DNA from 3 places in the Neobacillus solisequens genome. Region 1 is predicted to be linked to each of the others. Evidence: a T-box and tRNA genes for the amino acid it is inferred to sense, from the RefSeq annotation. Region 1 holds a T-box; the other regions hold tRNA genes.
What was found. The T-box of region 1 lies ahead of argS (arginine--tRNA ligase). A T-box ahead of a tRNA ligase gene usually reads a tRNA of that ligase, here a tRNA-Arg.

Region 1 (4,796 bases):
GAGCCATTTACTAACTTCTGAAATCTTATTCCGGTCCTCATTTGTGATTTTATTGTCCCGATGAAAAACGAGTAACCCAGTTAGCCCTTCTTTACTAGGGAATTGCTTTTTTAGTACCTGTTTAGCAATAGCAGAAGGGGGATCGTTTTTTACACTTCCTTCCTTGCTGCTAACAGAAAAGTCCTTTGAAGAAGGAGCTAAAAAACTTAATAATATGACAACGGCGATCCAAATCGAAAGAATGACCTTTGAGCCGTTTTTACTGCTTGAAAATTGAACTAACTTCTGAATGGGTTTCAGCATTCCAATCATCTCCTATCTATCTTTGCCATCATCTTAAGCTCGGATTATGAATGGAATATGAATAAAAGATTAAAAGTGAGATGGAGGGATAATGTAAAAATTATCCACTCTGTGATCTATCTTTATCAAATCGCCCAGGAACTTCCACTATGCTTTTTTCCATTCTCTTTACAAGTTTATTTGTATTGGTGTAAAGGCTATGTTATATTAAAATTAGATGAGAATGACCATAAAACTAAATTGGTCAATAAGAACGGAGGGTGCACATGGCTCCTGATAGAAGAAGAATGATAGTTGAAGCTGCAACCAAGTCATTTTCATTATTTGGCTATAAGGCCACAACAATGGATCAGGTCGCAAAGCTTGCCAATGTTGGAAAAGGGACAATCTATACTTTTTTTAAAAATAAAGAAGAACTGTTTGAAGAGATCATGTCAACGCTCGTAAAAGAAATGATTGCTGAAGCAAACGGTGTCATACAGGAAAATCTTCCGTTTACTGAAAATGTACACCTGGCCTTATACCATTTATTAGAGTTTCGCTCCCAACATCAGCTTATGATCAAGCTGGCCCAGGAAGAGTCAGAGATGGGAACAATCGCCGTTTCCGAAATGCTTCAGCACGTAGAGGAAGAAATCATCGCCTTTCTAAAGAAAAAGCTTGATACAGCCATTGAAAAAGGTTTAATTCCGACTGCAAATACAGAAATCACTAGTTATTTGCTTTTTAAAATGTATATAGCCCTGGTTTACGACTGGGAAAAAAATCATGAGCCGCTGAGTTCAGAGGAAATAGCCGAGATCATGAAGGTGTTTTTATTACAGAAATAGCAGAAAAGACTTGTGATCCACACAAGTCTTTTTAGCTATTAAGGTCGTTTTGCCATGTTTTGCTGAGCCATTTTAACAAGCTCGCGGACCATGCTGCCGCCAAGCCGTCCGCCAACTTTACCGGCCTGTTCGGACGTCAATTGTCCGTTATAACCTTTTTTTAAAGGGACTCCGACTTCCTCGGCTGCCTCAAATTTGGCATCCTCAGGTGTTTGTGATTCAACGACCCTTGCCTTCAATTGGTCTAATCCCCGTCTTGCTTCGGGAACAAGAATTTTGTTTCTTCTGGCCATCATCCATCATCTCCTTTGCCAATTAGATTGCCCAATTTGAAAAAAACATCTGCGGGGACTGGATAAATCCTTTTATATCCAGTATAATAACTGATAATGTATCGTAAAAATCAATGAAAAAGAGAGTAGTTATCAGGGATGTCAAAGCGATTCAGGGATGGTGGGAGCCTGAAACAGAACGGATAATGAAGCGCACTTTGGAGATGCATACCCGAATAACTGTAGGGGATGCCGGAGAACACTCCGTTAACAAGGAAAAGCTGGTTCATTTTGAACAATTAGAGTGGTACCGCGGGAATTCAAACTCTCGTCTCTTTTTTAAAGAGGCGGGGGTTTTTTGTTGTTTTATAGAAAAAAAGGAGGTCAATAACATGAACTTTAAAAAAGAATTGGCAGAACTATTATCTGTAGCGCTTGAAGGAGAGCTATCCGTAGCAGAACTCGAGATACTAATTGAAAAACCGAAAAATCAGTCATTGGGTGATTTAGCCTTCCCATGCTTTTCGTTAGCAAAGGTAAAGCGTAAGGCGCCTAATTTGATTGCGCAGGAATTAAGCGAAAAAATTCAGTCACCGACATTTGAAAAAATCGAAGTAGTAGGAGCTTACCTAAATTTATTTTTAAACAAGAAGCTTGTTTCTGAACAAGTAATTGGCAATGTTATCGCTCAAAAGAGTGAATTTGGTTCACTAGATTTCGGTGCAGGCGGCAATGTCACCATCGATATGTCTTCCCCTAATATCGCCAAGCCTTTTTCAATGGGGCACTTGCGTTCAACCGTAATAGGGAATGCAATCGCTAAAATCGTAGAAAAGTGCGGCTATAAGCCGATTAAAATCAACCACCTTGGCGACTGGGGCACCCAATTCGGTAAGTTGATTACAGCTTATAAACTATGGGGCGATGCCGAAAAGGTAAAACAAAATCCAATTAAAGAATTATTGGCTTTGTACATCAAATTCCATGATGAAGCAACATCCAATCCATCTCTTGAGGATGATGGACGTGCTTGGTTCAAAAAGCTGGAGGATGGCGACCAAGAAGCATTGGATTTATGGCAATGGTTCCGTGATGAATCACTGGAGGAATTCTCACGAATCTATAATTTAATGAATGTTGAATTCGATTCCTTCGCTGGTGAGGCTTTCTACAATGATAAAATGGACCGCGTAGTAAAACTGTTGGAAGAAAAACAACTTCTTGTGGAGTCTGACCAGGCGCAAGTGGTTGAACTAACGGAAGAAGAATTGCCACCATGCTTAATTAAAAAATCAGATGGGGCGACCCTTTACGCTACACGTGACTTAGCGGCGGCTATTTACCGTAAAGAAAATTACGACTTTGCCCATTCTTTATATGTGGTTGGTCATGAGCAAAGCCTACACTTCAAGCAACTGATCGCGGTATTACGCAAAATGGGCTTCGAATGGGCTGAAAAAATGGCGCATATCCCATTCGGCATGATGCTGAAAGACGGTAAGAAAATGTCCACCCGTAAAGGGAAGGTTGTTTTACTGGAAGAAGTCTTAAATGAATCTATAGCGATGGCTCGACATAACATAGAAGAGAAAAACCCAATGCTGCCTAATAAGGACAAAGTAGCTGAGCAGGTAGGTGTCGGTGCCGTCATTTTCCATGATTTGAAAAATAACCGCATGAACGATATAGAATTTTCTTTAGAGGAAATGCTTCGTTTTGAAGGGGAAACCGGTCCATACGTTCAATATACGTATGCCCGTGCCTGTTCCATTTTACGAAAAGGAAATTGGCAACCTGAAAGCTCGGCGGCTGATTACCAAACATCTTGGGAAAAAGAATGGAAAGTGGTCAGCTTCTTAATGGAATTCTCTAATGCCATTAAACGTGCTTGTGTGAATTACGATCCTTCCCAAGTGGCAAAATATATCGTGGACCTTGCCCAAGTGTTTAACAAATACTATGCCGAGGTTAAGGTTTTGGAAGACAGTAAAGAGCGCGAGGCTCGTCTGGCACTTGTCTACAGTGTGACTGTAGTTCTCAAAGAAGGTTTACGTCTATTGGGAATTGAAGCACCTGAAGAAATGTAACTTTTTTAGAAAAGCGTTTCTACAGTGATGTAGGAGCGCTTTTCATACTTGCATTGAAAGAAGGACGTCTATGGAACAACAACTAGTAAAGGATAAAATTTGGACAAAAGACTTCATTTTAATTGTATTTGCCAACTTTTTTATCTTTCTTGGCTTTCAAATGACTTTACCAACGATCCCTTTATTTGTTGAAGACTTGGGAGGCAATGATCAGTTGATTGGCTTTGTCGTAGGGATTTTTACGTTTTCATCTCTGCTCTTGCGCCCCTTTGCTGGTCATGCCTTAGAAACGAAAGGCAGAGGCATTGTTTATTTGACCGGTTTAGCTATTTTTGTCCTTTCTGTAGGATCCTTTGGATTTTTAGCAAGTATCGCTCTGTTATTTGCTATGCGGGTTGTCCAAGGGGCAGGCTGGGGACTATCGACAACGGCTTCCGGAACCATTGCAACAGACCTCATCCCTCCTGCTAGAAGAGGAGAAGGAATGGGCTTTTACGGTCTTTCCGGTAATGTTGCTATGGCCATTGGTCCTTCTTTAGGACTGCTTCTGTCAGATACACTTACATTTAAACTGTTTTTCATCATTTGTTCAGTATTAGGGCTTATTGCGCTTTCGCTTTCCTCCAAAATTAAATATAAAAAGGTAGAAAAGAAGCCTGAAAAAACAAGAGCAATATTTGATCTTTATGAAAAAAGTGCAGTAAGACCATCCATGTTGATGTTCTTTATTACGGTTACATTTGGGGGAATTGCCTCATTTCTACCGCTTTATACGGCTGAAAAACATATCGCTGGAATCCAGCTTTACTTTTTGATTTACGCTCTTGCTTTAATGGCGACGCGTGCCTTTGCCGGTCAGCTTTATGACCGAAAAGGGCATCAGGCCATTTTTATTCCTGGAACTTTATTGATTCTGGTAGCTATGGCATTATTAGCCTGGCTTCCGAATAGTATAGTGCTTTACGGGGCGGCTTGCCTATATGGATTAGGTTTTGGGATTGTCCAGCCTGGCTTGCAGGCTTGGTCAATTGAAAAAACTTCACCACATCGTAGAGGAATGGCCAACGCCACCTTCTTTTCTTTTTTTGATTTAGGAATAGGGATCGGGGCCATGATCTTTGGCCAAATCGGTCATATGCTTGGCTACAGCAGTATTTATAAGGCAGCAGCTATTTCTGTCTTTATTTCCATGCTGTTATATGTGTTTTTTATAATAATAGATAAGGCTCGAGAGTAAACTGCATGGGAAAAGATTCCATGCAGTTTTTTTATGAATGAGGAAATGATAACGTTATCATCATTAA
Region 2 (4,796 bases), on a different contig from region 1:
AAGCAATTTGACGCATGTACGTACTTTTACCAGACATGTTTGGTCCTGTGATTAATAGGATTTCACGATCGCTATCCATTATACAGTCGTTTGGTACGTATTCCTGCGCGTTCAATACTTTTTCAACAACAGGATGACGGCCTTCTTTTACGATAATTTGTCGTTCAGAAGAGAAAAGCGGCTTCACATAGCGGCGTTCCTCACTCACTTGGGCAAAGCATTGCAGCACATCCAACTCACTGACAGTTTTGGCTAGTGCCTGAAGACGCGGAATGTATTCTTTCACGATCTCACGGATTTCCGTGAATAACTCGTATTCCAATTCGCCGATTTTTTCTTCTGCTTGTAAAATTAATGCTTCCTTTTCCTTCAAATCTGGAGTAATAAAGCGCTCAGCATTAGTTAATGTTTGTTTTCGCTCATACTGACCTTCTTGAAGTAGGTGCAAATTGGCTCTAGTCACTTCGATATAGTAACCAAACACCCGGTTGTAACCTACCTTCAACGATTTAATTCCAGTTTTTTCGCGCTCTTGCCTCTCGAGTTGAGCAATCCAGGTCTTCCCGTTCCGGCTTGCATCCCGATATTGATCCAATTGTTCATTGTATCCATCACGAATGATATTGCCTTCTTTTAAGGAAAGCGGCGGGTTTTCAACAATCGCCTGCTCCAATAGATCGGTTACCTCTTCACATGGATCCAATAAATCCACTAACTCCGTCATCTTATCACCCTGGATACTGTGGAGAATTTGTTTTAATAACGGAATTTGCAATAATGACCGCTTGAGCTGGACTAAATCACGAGCATTTACATTCCCAAATGCAACCCTTCCTGCTAAACGTTCCAAATCGTACACTTCAGTCAGTTTTTCCCGAAGATCCTGCCGTTCAAAATAATGATTCATAAAAATCTCAACTAGACTATGACGGTGTTCGATTTCTTCACGATTTATTAACGGCCTGTCAATCCAATATTTCAGCATTCTGCCGCCCATTGCCGTCTTCGTTTCATCTAAAAGCCATAATAATGAACCCTTTTTGCCTTTTGAACGAATGGTTTCCGTCAGTTCCAAATTGCGCTTCGAATAATAATCTATTTTCATAAATTGTTGAATTTGATAGGTAGAAACCGGCTGTAAATGGTCCAAACTGCGTTTTTGGGAGCGGAATAAATAATGGAAAAGTCTTGCTGCAGTCTGCTTTAATTTTTCCTGATTAATTCCCTCTAAAAGATGTGCAAAATTCAATTCTATTGAACTATGATCCTCAAAGGAAATCGTCAAAACTTCGCGTTCCCTCATTTTCCTCTGCAGTTCTGCATCAAAATGGCTTGCAACCACCACTTCTTTTGCACTTAATACTGCAAGTTCATTTAAAACTTCATCAAAATGAGAAGAGAGCAATGTAACCCTGCTTTCCCCTGTAGAAATATCGTTATAAGCAAGACCAAAGGTTTTATCTTCAAATTCAGTTACAGAGGCGATATAATTATTTTCTTTATCAGCTAACCCCTTGCCTTCCATCATCGTTCCTGGGGTGATGAGTTGGACCACTTCCCTGCGGACAACCCCTTTTGCCTGTTTTGGATCTTCTGTTTGTTCGCAAATAGCCACCTTGTAGCCCTTCGAAACAAGCGTTTCTATATATCCTGCTGCCGAGTGAAAAGGAACACCGCACATGGGGATGCGATTTTCCATTCCGCCTTCACGGCTAGTCAGGGTGATTTCTAATTCTTGAGATGCTTTAATGGCATCCTCGAAGAACATTTCATAAAAATCTCCTAGGCGAAAAAATAAAAAGGCATCCTGATATTCTGCCTTGACTTGTATATATTGTTGCATCATCGGAGTATAAGTTGACATATTTTCCTCCATTACCTATTACTTTCGAGTAGCTTCGACAAACTATTATATCACAAATTTATATGACTTTATTAGGCAGAATAAACCACTTTCAACGCGATAATTGTCTAAATCTTCTGTATTAATTAAACTGTATTTAAATGGTAATATTAATAGGGAGGTGGTGATATTTTGGACTGGTTTGGCCGCAGTAATAAAAACTTTGATTTTGAGATGTTTTCGATGAGCCATCTTGCCATTATTGGAATCCTCGTACTAGGTTTAGTGGTTATTTATCTAATGAAGGAACAATTGAAAGATGAAAAGTGGAGGAAAGCAGAATTAGGGATTGCCATTTCCCTAATTACCATTGAAATTATTTATCATGTTTGGATGATTATAAATGGCAGTTGGAATGTCAGCCATGCCATCCCTTTAGAATTATGTAGCATCAGCTTAATTCTTACCATCCTTTTATTACTGACAAGAAAAAAAGTAATCTATGAAATTCTTCTGTTTACAGCTTTATTAGGGGCATCCCAAGCAATCATAACGCCAGCACTAAAATATGATTTTCCGCATTTTCGCTACTTCCATTTTTTTTATACCCATCTCATGTCGATTTGGGTGCCGTTATATTTCACATGGGTAAAAGGCTATCGTCCGACGATATGGTCAGTGATGAAACTGTTTGTTTTTTTAAATGGGTTAATGCCTATTATTATGGTAATTAATAAACTGGTTGGCGGCAATTATATGTTTTTAAGTCATAAGCCAGGAAGTGCCAGTTTATTGGATCTTCTCGGACCTTATCCTTGGTACATTTTATCGATGGAAGGCTTGCTCATTATGTTAAGTCTGATCGTATGGCTGATCTTAAGAGAAAAGTCAGATGTGATTCATAAATATCCTTTTAAAAGAACTTATCATTGACCTTTTTCAGTTAACTTATTATAATTATAAACGTTCCTTATTATTAAGTCCTAGTAGCTCAGTAGGATAGAGCAACAGTTTCCTAAACTGTAGGTCGGAGGTTCGAATCCTCTCTGGGACGTACTAGAAACCCTGATATATCAAGGGTTTCTTTTTTTATTTCTATGTTAAAACCATCCATTTTAATTTAATTGGGGTCGAATTGGGGCAGGATTATTTTAAACGCCATTTCCAACCGGCTTTAACACTTCCAAAATTAGTGGAGGGTATTTGACAAATTAGAAATGTCGCTAATTGCTGTATGTTTTTTGAATGTAAATAAGGCTTAACATACAAATTATGCATAAAACCTTGTATATTAAGCCTTTATTACCCTTTATTAAATACATATGCTTATTCAATTATAGCAACAGTTAGCTGAATAAGGATCCAGAATTATCGATATAAAAATGGAACCAACTAAGCCCTACAAATGTAGGAGATGAACAGATACCCTCGAACTTCACCTGACCTTTATCGTATATATTAGGACCCATTACACTAATTTCTCGTCCAAGTTGGTTAACTAATTGAAGTACATAAAACACTGCCTTATCTGGTTCTTCAATTAGTAATTTGGTTTCACAAACAAGTTCGTACTTCGATTTATCCTTCCAATATGGCTCCAATTTTACCGTGTTTATTTCTCCAATTACTTTAGATAATCTGTTTATTACTTTTTGTGCCTTTCCTTTTGAGGTGACATCGATGAATATCCGCCAATATATTGTTTCAAACATATAATTACTCCCTTTAAGCACTTTTATTAGTTGTTTTTTGGGGAATGCCATCTTGAAGAATCGCACCCCTTTAGTTTAAGTAAAAAAACATCACAATCTTTTCTTCTTCTTAAAAAGTTCTCCTAAAATGAGTTGGGACGTTACAAAAAGCCCCCTTTCTTATTCAAGAAAAGCGCCCGATTGTTGAAGTTCGATATTAAACTAAAGCACCCGTTACTTTAAGTGAAATGATTCACAATCCATAACCTTAATCTTTTATAAAACATCTAAATTCATTTGGTATTTTAGGATTAGAAATAAATAACTTTTTTTTATAATAATCAAAGTCCTTAAAGTATATTTCGTTTCTAACATTTGAAGTTGACCAATTAATTTCGTTTAACTTATTACCCTTAACTTCTAAATAATCTTTAAAATCTTCGTCATTTTCAATCACTTGTAAAACATCTATTTTCACACCATAGTTAACTATATTCTTTAAAATATTTACGTCATACCCTAATTGATTAGTGAAAAAACCGATAATAGTACCGATTTGAGCATCTTCCTCAGCTATAAATGTAAAGAACTCTAACAAATCTTTTTCATTCATAAAGTAACCTCCTACATCACTATTTTAACAAAATAGCGAGATATTCATCTTGAAGTAACCTGCCCCAATGCGATCCTTCGTTATTGAAGAATTGCCCCCGTTTGTTTAAGTGCAAAATTTCACAAACGTATTTTTAAATTAGAATCGAATGTACTTATTTTATTAGATTTTCATAGAGTAACCATTTCGTTAATAACAAAAAATAAGGATTATCCGATTAACGATTCTTTTTTCTTTTCGCCATTACAACCAACACCAAACTCATAATAAAAAAAATACTAAAAAATAAAGCGGAACCTATTGCAAATTTATCTGATAGATTTTCATAGCCTGAGTTAGTTAAAAAATAGGCAATAACAATAAAAAATATACCAATAGCTAGGAATAAAAACACTATGAATCCAAATACTCTTCTTCTAGTTGAAACTTTATTTTTCCCCTGTTTAAGTGCCATTAATGCCAATACAAAACCCATTGTTGCGCCAATTAATCCGCCTAATGTCTTTAATAAAAGTGGTACATTATATATCAAACAAACTATTTAGACCCTCTCCTTACTATATCAGATGCTCGACCTGCCTAACTGAATCCATTCTAGACCTTTCAATAAAAAAGCTTTTAATCCTGAACGCTAAATTTGGTACTACAT
Region 3 (4,796 bases), on a different contig from region 1:
AGTAGGGTTTTCGTGTATCAGAAAATGAAAATTAGTCTGACTTATTATTCAAATACAGTCCCGCAAGAAATTTCCAATCATCTAAAAATAGATTCCAAAGATTAGGACGGCGCCTTACAGCCAACGGATGGTAAGCCACAGCTGTCCGAAACCCTTGGACCTGATGCAACTTTCCTCGCATACCTTTTACATCTGCTTCCGTTTGTTGAAAAAAAGATTGAACCGCTACGTTTCCAAGACAAAACACGAAGGAAGGCTGCTTTATATCCAACTGTTCCTTTAGGTGATTCATACAAATCTCCCTCGTACGTTCCTTCTCATACGCTCGCATCGGTCTTCTTTTTAAAATATACGTTACATATAAATCCGCATTGGAAAATCCAGACTCCTTAGCAGCTTCTTGCAAAGTCTGCCTTGTTCCGCAAACAAATGAGTTACCCTCTCGGTCCTCCCGCAGTCCCGGATTGTCAAGAATAATCATAATAGGGGCGTGAGGGTTTCCTTCCCCCCAAACGATTCGTGATCCATGTTTATATAATCCGCATTCTTTACAGTTCAAATAGGAATCCGGTGTCCGCTCCTCAGTCCACAAAGCAGGGCAAAAATCAGTCAAGTTATTCATCTCCACTCCTGTTTTTATCCTGTTATTTTGCTCACCATCGGAAAATTTATCATTTAGGCTTGGGAGGTATTGGGATGCTTAAAGTGGAGAGGCATGTTTAACTCTTGCGTAATTCTTATAAAAAAGGTTGAATGATCACTAAACTCTTTCTTTGTATAGGTTAGATTTTCAAAGGTTGGTGTAAAGTGAAAGGTGATTTTCCTTGTTTCTTCTGTGGTCATTGTTTCTAGGATAGTAGTAATATTAACTTCCCTTTTACTGATGATGTCGTATATATGTAATGTGCTTCCTTGGTGCTGACACATGACAATCGCTTGTTCCTCATCAATCCAATAGCAGTTCTGGGGAAAGATCTTTATAGCATAGAACATAACCAGTTCTTCCGTTCCTGTTGTGCTAAATAATGCTGAATTCGGCTTCCTAGTTAATGCTTTTTTATAAATAAACTCTAAATCTTCCTGTTTTGTTCCATCTAGCTTACCAAAACTAGCAGGACATCCATTCGCTACCATATAGTTACAGCTAAAGATTGTTTCCTCCATGTGACGAAACCCAAATTTCGGATAAAAGTCAAGAACGGTATCATTAGCAAATAAGTACATAAAAGGTATATGAGAATAATCTTCTAACACTTTTTCCATTAATAAACGTGAGTAACCTTTATTTTGGTAACCTTCATCCCTCATAACCGTTCCAATTTGGATGGCAGGTACCTCATCGCCATTTATTAGAATGGTTAGGATATTGACAGATACAGTAGCAATGATTTGGTTATCTTTAACCAACGAGTAAGGGATATACTTTTTAGTCAGTACCCTTTTACATACCAGTCCTCAAACTCGATACCGAATGTTTCCATGGCTAATTGATTGAAACTTCTCCTTATGACATCATTCTCTTTTAAAAATCTTCACAAAAATTATGTGATCCAAGTGTCCACCCCTTTTCTCATTTGTTTCTTTAAAAATTGCCTATTTTTATATCCATATTTTGTCAATATATAAATAAATCGAATGGTGCCAGGCACCACCCGATCGTTAAACCATCTTTGATTATGTAGTTTTACATATAAGATGGTTATAAGTAGCTTCTTATTATTTTAATTTTACAGGTGATACAACGGCAAACACGCTTTCCGCCGGATCCGTTACATTCCATTCAATGATTTTAATTTCATTTCCACTGTCTATGTCTTTTCTAATAATTGTTACTTGATTTTTGTTCATTTCATCATCCTTCTTTCTTCAATATCACACAGAAGTTAATATATGAAGAGCGCCCAGAAATGTGCATGATTTTTTAATACTATATAAAAAAGCCACCTGTTTTTTAAATAAAACAGGTGGCTTAGTGACGCCCTCGTCAGGACTCGAACCCGAATTTCAAGAACCGGAATCTTGCGTGCTATCCGTTGCACTACGAGGGCAAATGTATGAAGCGACTTTACTATTATATGATATTTATCATCGATTTGCAAGTGGCACTGGGGTTTAAAAATGTGGAGGCTGGTTATCCTTGTAAAGTGAATATTGTCGAACAATTTACGAGCGAATTGTTTGACCTTAATTGACCATCAGTGTATGATAACAGTACATAAGATTTTACCTTTTCTATTTAAAGGAGGAAGAAAAATGAATTTGATTCCTACAGTTATTGAACAGACGAATCGCGGCGAGCGAGCATATGACATTTATTCCCGTCTTTTAAAAGATCGGATTATCATGCTTGGCAGCGCAATCGATGATAATGTTTCTAACAGTATTGTAGCACAGTTACTCTTTTTAGAAGCTGAAAACCCAGAAAAAGATATCACCCTATATATTAACAGCCCAGGCGGAAGTATAACAGCTGGTATGGCCATTTATGATACCATGCAATATATCAAGCCGGCAGTATCTACAGTTTGTATTGGTATGGCTGCATCCATGGGTGCGTTCCTTTTGGCTGCTGGTGAAAAAGGCAAGCGCTATGCGTTACCAAATGCAGAAGTCATGATCCATCAACCACTTGGTGGGGCTCAAGGTCAAGCTACTGAAATTGAAATTGCTGCTAAACGCATTCTGTTCCTTCGTGAAAAATTAAACGGCATTCTTGCTGAGCGTACTGGCCAACCAATCGAGGTTATTGGCAGAGATACAGACCGCGATAACTTTATGACAGCTGAAAGAGCAAAAGAATACGGGTTAATCGACAACATCATTACTCGAAATGTACTTGAAACTAAAAAAGATATGTAATGAAGCAAAAGCAACCGGCCTTAAGGGGTCGGTTGTTTTTTATTGCATACCGTTGATTGAAGCGGGAATCAACAGGCAAGATTACAAGAATCTTATTAAAAAATGAAAACCGGGCAAATCAGCCCGGCAGTTCCATTTTTTAATGATCTTTTTCAATAAAATCAGCTAAAGCGTGGATTGCCGTTTCTTCGTCGTTACCATCAGCTATGATATTAATGACGACTCCAGATCCTACAGCTAAGCTCATCAAGCCCATGATACTTTTGGCATTTACTTTTTTGCCGTCTTTTTCTAAGAAGATATCTGCTGAAAACCGATTGGCCTCCTGAACAAATAGTGCAGCTGGCCGCGCTTGCAAACCAGTTTTTAATTTCACTTCGACTTGTTTTACCAACATAATATAATTCCTCCTCAAATTCTCTCTACTTTTCCATTATTTTATTAAATTACTGGTGTTTCCCCTGCACGAAGCTTTTCGGCTATCTCATCAATTTTTCTCAAGCGGTGGTTTATTCCAGACTTGCTTATCGTGCCGCCGGTTACCATTTCCCCAAGCTCTTTTAAGGTGACATCGGGATAATTTACGCGAAGCTCGGCAATTTCCCTAAGCTTTACTGGTAAAATTTGCAGTCCGACAGATTGATCAATGTAACGGATGTTTTCTACCTGCCTGATCGAAGCACCAATCGTTTTGTTTAGATTTGCCGTTTCGCAATTTACTAAACGATTGACGGAATTTCGCATGTCGCGGACGATTCTGACATCCTCAAAGCGAAGCAGAGCATTGTGGGCACCGATGATATTTAGGAATTCGGTAATTTTTTCAGCCTCTTTTAAGTATGTGATATATCCTTTTTTCCGCTCTAACGTTTTACTGTTTAAGCCAAATGTATTCATTAATTCACATAAGGAATCATTATGTTCCTTATAAAGTGAAGCAATTTCTAAGTGATATGATGATGTTTCTGGATTATTGACGGAGCCACCTGCTAAAAAGGCTCCTCGCAGATAAGAACGCTTACAACACTTCTTTTTGATTAGTTCAGCTGAAATATCATGGACGAAGGTAAATCCTTCACCCAGGATTTTCAAGTCTTCAAGAATATCCTTTGCCTGCTCCATTAAGCGGACAATATACACATTATTCTTCTTTAAGCGCATTTTTTTACGAACAAGCAGTTCTACTTGGATATCGTAGCTCTTTTTTAATAATGTATAAATTCTTCGTGCAATCGCGGCATTTTCGGTTTGAATATCAACGACTAATTTACGATTGGAGAAGGAAAGGGAACCATTCATTCGGATTAAAGCTGACAGTTCAGAACGAATACAACAGGGCTTCACTTCTAAGTTCGTTAATTCTTTTTTCGTTTCCGAAGCGAAAGACATCCCTTCACCCCCTTTTTTAAAAACAATAGGTTATTTTTTCGGAAAATTCAAATGAATTTTTTGTAAATTTTTACGGTAAAAAACAGGCACAACTTATTTACGCTTCATATCGCTTTTTGGTTTCAGTAATGAGGATATTATATAAAATTTGGGCTACTTTCTTCGGATCATGCCGTAGTGCACCGTTTTCCAAGTTGGCGATATCTGCGTGTACCACTTCAAGGCCCAGTTCAGACAATTCATTCACATCATATTGAACAGGGTGGGCCAATTCTTCATTATATCGCAGCTGAACATCCTGGGGAATTTCCTCGTTATTAACCAAAATGGTATTAATGAAGGCACAGCTCATATGATTATAGATGGATTTTACATGATCACTGGCTGCATAGCCGTGGGTTTCACCTGCTTGGGTCATTAAATTGCAGATATACACCTTTTTAGCTTGGGAGCGACAAACTTCATCCCCTAATCGTGGAACGAGTAGATTCGGAAGAATACTAGTATATAGACTTCCCGGACCAATTATGATTAGATCTGCCTGCCGA

Region 2: it encodes a tRNA-Arg, which carries the amino acid that the T-box ahead of argS (arginine--tRNA ligase) is inferred to sense. The anticodon was not compared.
Region 3: it encodes a tRNA-Arg, which carries the amino acid that the T-box ahead of argS (arginine--tRNA ligase) is inferred to sense. The anticodon was not compared.

Annotation. Positions count from the first base shown of each region.
Region 1 covers NZ_JBKFGJ010000023.1:67,113-71,908, forward strand. The annotation lists gene ACI3K6_RS21185 (MMPL family transporter) at 1-303, opposite strand, end outside; gene ACI3K6_RS21190 (TetR/AcrR family transcriptional regulator) at 570-1,133, shown strand; gene ACI3K6_RS21195 (small, acid-soluble spore protein, alpha/beta type) at 1,172-1,426, opposite strand; T-box leader at 1,531-1,744, shown strand; gene argS (arginine--tRNA ligase) at 1,798-3,492, shown strand; gene ACI3K6_RS21205 (MFS transporter) at 3,563-4,729, shown strand.
Region 2 covers NZ_JBKFGJ010000018.1:172-4,967, reverse strand. The annotation lists gene mutS (DNA mismatch repair protein MutS) at 1-1,864, opposite strand, end outside; gene ACI3K6_RS16660 (YwaF family protein) at 2,036-2,776, shown strand; tRNA gene ACI3K6_RS16655 (tRNA-Arg) at 2,824-2,897, shown strand; gene ACI3K6_RS16650 (hypothetical protein) at 3,190-3,555, opposite strand; gene ACI3K6_RS16645 (hypothetical protein) at 3,803-4,147, opposite strand; gene ACI3K6_RS16640 (hypothetical protein) at 4,365-4,679, opposite strand.
Region 3 covers NZ_JBKFGJ010000009.1:125,966-130,761, reverse strand. The annotation lists gene ACI3K6_RS09885 (uracil-DNA glycosylase) at 32-622, opposite strand; gene ACI3K6_RS09880 (GNAT family N-acetyltransferase) at 676-1,407, opposite strand; gene ACI3K6_RS09875 (hypothetical protein) at 1,717-1,848, opposite strand; tRNA gene ACI3K6_RS09870 (tRNA-Arg) at 1,977-2,048, opposite strand; gene ACI3K6_RS09865 (hypothetical protein) at 2,055-2,192, shown strand; gene clpP (ATP-dependent Clp endopeptidase proteolytic subunit ClpP) at 2,254-2,859, shown strand; gene ACI3K6_RS09855 (HPr family phosphocarrier protein) at 2,999-3,256, opposite strand; gene whiA (DNA-binding protein WhiA) at 3,301-4,248, opposite strand; gene ACI3K6_RS09845 (gluconeogenesis factor YvcK family protein) at 4,346-4,796, opposite strand, start outside.